Regions from separate parts of the Paenibacillus sp. 4624 genome, predicted to be linked through region 1. Evidence: riboswitches for the same ligand, from Rfam matches in the RefSeq annotation. Region 1 holds a riboswitch; each other region holds the start of a gene.
What was found. A riboswitch is a leader RNA that binds a small molecule or an ion and turns the genes downstream of it on or off. The one in region 1 is predicted to bind S-adenosylmethionine.
Positions count from the first base shown of each region.

Region 1 (2,274 bases):
CATTAATGGACCCAATTTGAGCTAAACGGCTTTCAATTTTCAACTTGTTATCTTCCATTACTGCATCCTCCTGTAATCTTGATTAGATTTGTGGGCCAATATCGTAAGGGGTTTCCTGATACACATAGTAATTGAGCCAGTTAGAGAATAATAAGTTAGCATGAGCACGCCATGTAGCTGGAGGTACCCGAGAAGGATCGTCCTTTGGATAGTAATACTTCGGCAGTGCGATATCCAATCCCTTGGCAACATCACGGTCATATTCCCATTTCAATGAAAACGGATCATACTCGGCATGTCCTGTGGCAAAAATTTGCTTCCCGTCCTTGGTCGCAACCAGGAATACTCCTGCTTCTTCGGACTCAGCCAAAATTTCGAGTTTATCGTTTTTCTCAATATCCTCGCGTCTTATCTCGGTGTGACGGGAGTGTGGAACGTTGAAGACTTCATCAAATCCACGGAGCAACGGAACATGAGGTTTGTTGATCGTATGTGGGAATACGCCAAAACACTTTTCATCCAGCGGAACTTTGGGTACATCAAAATGGTGGTATAGACCTGCCTGAGAAGCCCAACATATGTGCATCGTCGAAGTTACATTTGTTTTGGTCCATTCAAAGATTTCCTGAATCTCTTCCCAATAATTCACGTCTTCAAAATCCATTTGCTCTACCGGTGCACCGGTAATGATCATTCCGTCAAAACGGCGGTGCTGGATCTCATCAAATGTTTTATAAAACAGATCCAGGTATTCTTGAGATGTGTTCTTCGATGTGTGAGACTTGGGGTGCACCAGCACAACATCCACTTGAATCGGTGTGTTACCCACCAGACGAAGCAATTGCGTTTCCGTCGTTTCCTTCGTAGGCATCAGATTCAGTATGGCGATACGGAGCGGGCGAATATCCTGCTTGTACGCGGATGATTCGTCCATGACGAAAATATTCTCGCTTTCAAGTACTTCTTTGGCTGGTAATGTGTCGGGAATTTTAATTGGCATAGTGGGTTGACTCCTCCTTTTTCATGGGTCGCATCTGGTACGAAAATCACGCTCTGAGAAGCTCTGCATATGACAAAGACCTCTCTCGGATTCCGAGAAAGGTCATATGTAAACAGATATGCGCCTCTCTCATCTCTCAGTTACAACAGCATCACAAGGATGCTTGGTCGCTGCAAGAATTAGCACCGTGCATATTATCGCCGGTTGCCGGGTTTCATCGGGCTGGTCCCTCCACCTACTCTTGATAAGATTTCGCTGTATTCAATTATAATTCAAATTTATTAACTTTTACTTTAAAACATTACTGCCCTCACGTCAAGAACCAGTTGTTCGTTTTAGGAGTAAACTTGGAACCCTTCATCATCCGTCCTCATACACTGCCTCAGAGCTTGAAATAGACACATTTTTGCGCTTGAAAGCACCATGGACCAGCGGTATACTAGACAAGTGTTTATAAGCCCTTATGTGAGAGGTGACATATTAAATGGATGGCGACCCGAGGCCCAACTGGCAGTCGAATTCCGAACAACTGCATAGAGAATTGACATCAGCATGTCGGCAGCGGGACGTTTCTTCCGTTTGATTATAGATTGATGACGCAGTAAAGTCCTCATAACAGGCTCCGCTGCCGACCGGCTGATCTGTTCTTTTGCGCCCATATTAATGATGAAATCCGCCATGATGGCGGGTGCAGAAGGAGTAGATAACATGAAAATCCGGTTGGTTAACAACGGTGTATTTATCCCGGTGGATGACATTCAGCAAGCGCTGACTCCACCAGCAGAAGGATTCTACTGGATTGACGCGGACGTGGACGATTTGGCTGTCCTTCAGCCACTGTTCTCCATGCATGATCTGGCTGTAGAAGATTGCTTGAGTGATGAAGAGCAGCGTCCGAAGATTGAGATTTATGAAAACCATTATTTTATCGTGATCAACAGCATTCGTTTTGATGATGAAGAGATTTTCCTGCGCGCAGTCAACCTTTTTCTCGGTAGACACTTTATCATCAGTGTAACGAAACAGAAGGTCAGCGAATTGCGCACCTTGAAGCCAATCCTCTGGGAACAGGAAATCAGCAGTCCCGACCGTCTTCTCTACCTGCTCGTTGACTTGATCGTAGACAATTACTTCACCGTTGGTGATCGAATTGAAGCACGAATTGAGAAACTTGAGGAAGACATTCTGATGCATACCAAAAAGTCACATCTGAATGAGATTATCGGTCTGCGAAGCGAGATTTTGTGGCTGAAAAAAGTACTGGGACCTCAAAA
Region 1 is NZ_JBNDJR010000008.1:229,572-231,845, reverse strand. It holds gene ABIE27_RS19445 (PLP-dependent transferase) at 1-58, opposite strand, end outside; gene metA (homoserine O-acetyltransferase MetA) at 83-1,000, opposite strand; SAM riboswitch class I at 1,127-1,251, opposite strand; gene corA (magnesium/cobalt transporter CorA) at 1,709-2,274, shown strand, end outside.

Region 2 (2,274 bases), on a different contig from region 1:
GTTTGCTCACGTTGAGTCATGAAGTCAGCCCTCTTTTCTTCTTCGTACGATCCGTCCAATAATACACGATATAACACAAAATAATGAATGGAATACCACAGTATAAAGCAATCCGCTGCGTCGGGTCAAAAGCGATACCAATACAGGATGCCAGGCACAACACAAACGAAACAATAGGTACGATTGGATACAATGGCGTTCGATAAACCAGGTCTTTTACGTCATGTCCTTCCCGCAGATACTGCCTACGGAACATGTACTGAGACACGCTGATGCTCATCCATACAACTACCACAGCAAGACCTGAGATCGAAACAAGCGTAATATAAACGGTTCCAGGCGCAATGATGCTGGACAGTAACGCCAGTGCACCACCAGCCATGCTAAGTACAAGTGCATTGAACGGTACACCGCGTTTGGTCAAACGGGCAAACCATGGAGAGATGGTTTTTTTATCCGCCAATGACCAGAGCATCCGTGATGAAGCATATAACCCCGAATTCGCTGCCGATAGAATCGCCGTTAAAATAACAAAGTTCATGATGTCGGCTGCATACGGAACACCTACTCGCTCCATGACAGCAACGAACGGACTCTCCAGCACACTCGCATCTGACATCGGCAACAAAGCAGACAGAATAACGATCGTACCAATAAAGAAAATAATTAAACGCCACAACGTGGTATGAATGGCTTTTGGAATGTTTTTTTCCGGATTTTCCGTTTCTCCTGCGGCAATACCAATCAGTTCAGTACCCGAAAAGGCAAAATTGACAGCCAGCATGGTCATCAGGATCGCAGTTGCCCCGTATGGGAACCACCCAGACGCTGTAATGTTGGAAAAGAACGGAGCCGGTTCAGCATCTGCCATAGGAATAATACCAAACATGGCGGCACCACCAAGAATAATAAAGATGATAATCGTCATCACCTTCACCAAGGAGAACCAAAATTCTGATTCGGCAAAAAGTTTTACCGTGAACGCATTGAACAGGAAGATCATCAGGGCAAACAGCGCACTCCAGATCCAAACGTTCACGGACGGAAACCAGCGCTGCATAAGCAGTCCCGCGGCTGTAAATTCCGATCCGAGCGCTACGGTCCAAGTAAGCCAGTACAGCCAAGCCACCGTGAATCCTGTAGCTGGTCCAATGTATTTAGCCGCATAACTATGAAATGCACCCGTCTCCGGCATATGCACAGATAGTTCGCCAAGACAGAGCATCACCAGGTACACCACCAAAGCACCGATCAGATAGGACAAAATCGTACCGAGCGGTCCTGCTTGTTGAATGGTATACCCTGAGCTAAGGAACAGACCTGTTCCAATGACCCCGCCAAGAGAGAGCATAACTACATGCCTTGTTTGCATTTTTCGCTGAAATTGACCTTTATCGCTACTATTCTCCATATAACCTGCTCCCTGCTTCTTCATCCAGAACAAACAAAAAAGACCCACTCTTCCCTAAGAGTGCGCCGCGACTGACAAATAAAAACAAACGCTCCTATCTATCAGGCTTTCACCCGCTGGAATTAGCACAGTATCCTTCAGATCTGTTGCTGAGGTTTCTAAGGGCCAGTCCCTCCACCTCTCTGGATAAGAAAATGATTTTGTATAACTATATCGACTGCTGCCTGATGTGTCAACATTTAAATAAACATTAGCTTCCCCAAGCGAGCTTTTGATCCTTTCCTTGGAGCCGAAGTGAACACATACAGCATTCCGATTGGTGCATCAAGCTACTCTGTAGAGGAACCTGGATTGACAATATTCGTTTTAATCTCATACGTAATAGGTACTGTCGCAAACACTTCATCCCAGTTATCTTTTACCTTCTTCCACGTTTTTGGATAATGGATTCGGATACTGTCCCGAAAACCGGCAACGTCAGCTTTATACGTATGCTGGAGTTTATAGAGCATTTGATCAATCTGTTGATCTACGATTTTAGCAAAATCCTTCTCCAGTTCCTTAAGATAGGCTCCCTTTTCTTCTTTTTCAGGGGAACGCCAGTCCTCCATTAACCAGCCTTCCGACTCTGCCTTGACGTGGAATGAAATATCGCCACCAACCACCTTTGGAATGATTTTTATAGTCTTTTTCTTGATCTCATAGAGAACCGTGAAGCCTTCCTTACTATATGTTTTGATGACCCCGCCCGCCTTTTCCTCAGGCTTAATCCAAGATAATGCTTCAAGGTCGGTTTGGTGAAGCTCCCCGATAAATTTCGTTGTTTTAGCTTTAAAGATGCTGCCCCCTGAAAATTTATCCTC
Region 2 is NZ_JBNDJR010000027.1:14,377-16,650, forward strand. It holds gene mmuM (homocysteine S-methyltransferase) at 1-20, opposite strand, end outside; gene mmuP (S-methylmethionine permease) at 17-1,411, opposite strand; SAM riboswitch class I at 1,503-1,604, opposite strand; gene ABIE27_RS30650 (Ger(x)C family spore germination protein) at 1,741-2,274, opposite strand, start outside.
Region 2: linked by a shared signal. The riboswitch ahead of mmuP (S-methylmethionine permease) and the one ahead of metA (homoserine O-acetyltransferase MetA) in region 1 are both predicted to bind S-adenosylmethionine.

Region 3 (2,274 bases), on a different contig from region 1:
ATGAAATTTTCCAACTAAATACATCCAAAACAAAAGTGCATTTCTCCTATTATACCGTTCTGAGGCAATTCGAATATTATCGGGATCATCATGAGTTGGCACAACAATTAATTAAAATCAAGGAAGCGTACCGAGAACCGATGAGCAAATTGCGGAAGCGGCGTAATATGGAGATTCATTACATGAATTCGGAAATGCAGGATGATTTGTGGCAGTTACATCAGACGCTGCGTGGCAAAGTGAAGCTGGAGGATCTGGATCAGCATCTTCTGGAGATGCAACAGGGTGTGGATATGGTCTGTGAAACACTGCATATGGCCTATCGATACATCAATCGAATCTGGCGTAAACAGATTTTGAAACGCTAGCCGTATCAATGATTTTGAAATAATACCATTTGACAAATCGGAATACTTTGATTATACTGAGTTCCAGATCGAAACTTACATGGGATCGTGTCTTTAATACAGCATTTGATGCAGTTCGGCCATTATACATGATGAACTACATGAAACTATATAATCCTACAACTTTATATTTCTCTTATCGAGAGTGGCGGAGGGACAGGCCCGATGAAGCCCGGCAACCGATCAACGATGATGGCATAAATGTTTTCATTGTTGATGTTAGGTGCTAATTCCTACAGAATCATGTTGCACATGATTTTGGCAGATGAGAAGGTCATTTCACGTGAAGAGCCATCTTTGTATCTGCAAAGGGCTCTTTTTTTGCGTAAAACGGGGAGTTTTCCCTTCCTTCGGGTAAAGATATATGTAGGTGATGGGGAAGGAGCAGTACTATTGATTGAACTGGTTGGATTAACCAAAACATATGGCAGACGTGCCAAAACAACGACAGCGTTGGCGAACCTTAATCTGACTATTCAGAAGGGTGAAATTTTCGGCGTGATTGGTCACTCGGGTGCAGGGAAAAGTACATTGATTCGATGTATTAATTTACTTGAGCGCCCAACGGAGGGTGAGGTATGGGTTGATGGTATTAACCTCACCGAACTTAGCAAAAGCGAACTACAGCAGCAACGACGCAAGATCGGTATGATCTTTCAGCATTTCAATCTGCTATCTTCGGCAACGGTGTATGACAATGTTGCTTTCCCGTTAAAACTGGTGAATACACCTAAAGACGCGATTGATCGCAAAGTGAAGGAAATGCTTGATCTGGTTGGGTTGGAGCAGCATAGTAACAAATATCCGGCACAGCTGTCTGGCGGACAGAAGCAGCGGGTAGGGATAGCGAGAGCTCTGGCAAGTGATCCGAGTGTTCTTCTATGTGATGAGGCAACCTCGGCGCTTGATCCGCAAACCACCAATTCGATTCTGAAGCTATTGTTGGATATTAACGAAAAGTATAATCTGACCATTGTGCTGATTACCCACGAGATGCATGTCATTCAGAACATCTGTGATCGGGTTGCCGTTATTCATCAAGGTGGCATTGTGGAACAAGGGCCAGTGACGGAAGTATTCATGAAACCGCAGCATGCGATCACACGGGATTTTGTCTCACGGGACAGCGAAGGTGGACTGGCACTGGAGGAAACGGTTATGGCGAACGCCGGAACGGAGTTGGCAGCAGGTGTTTCTTCCAAGTTGGTGAAGGTTTCATTTCTTGGAAATAAAACCTATGAATCGATTCTGTCGAGAACGGTTCGCAAAACAGGTGTGGATTTCGCCATTCTGCAAGGTACGATCTCTACAATCAAACAGGTTCCTTATGGTCAACTGACGGTGCGTTTTGAAGGTGACTCCGCTGCGATCGAGCAGACCTTGTCTGAACTAACCGCAGAAGGACTTGATGTGGAGGTGCTCCGATAATGGATTTTTCCAAAGTACGCTGGGAAGAGGTTGGTACAGCTTCGATTGAAACATTACAAATTTTAGCTGCATCCGGTTTGTTTACTGTTCTCTTGGGTTTGCCGCTTGGTGTCATTCTGTTTATGACAGGCCGCTCGGCATCATCTGGTTCAAAAATAACTTATATCATATTATCTATTCTTGTTAATATTTTACGTTCGGTACCTTTCATCATCTTAATTGTTGCTCTTATTCCGTTTACACGCACGCTGGTGGGTACAGCTACAGGTGTGCTTGGTGTCATTCCACCGCTTGTGATCTCGGCTGCTCCGTATTTTGCACGTCTTGTTGAAAATACATTGCGTGAAGTCGATCGCGGTGTTATTGAAGCGGCACAGGCAATGGGAGCATCCACAGGACAGATTGTTAGAAGGGTGTTGTTACCTGAGGCTTTACCTGG
Region 3 is NZ_JBNDJR010000011.1:210,394-212,667, reverse strand. It holds gene ABIE27_RS23690 (Cthe_2314 family HEPN domain-containing protein) at 1-368, shown strand, start outside; SAM riboswitch class I at 541-679, shown strand; gene ABIE27_RS23685 (methionine ABC transporter ATP-binding protein) at 801-1,835, shown strand; gene ABIE27_RS23680 (methionine ABC transporter permease) at 1,835-2,274, shown strand, end outside.
Region 3: linked by a shared signal. The riboswitch ahead of ABIE27_RS23685 (methionine ABC transporter ATP-binding protein) and the one ahead of metA (homoserine O-acetyltransferase MetA) in region 1 are both predicted to bind S-adenosylmethionine.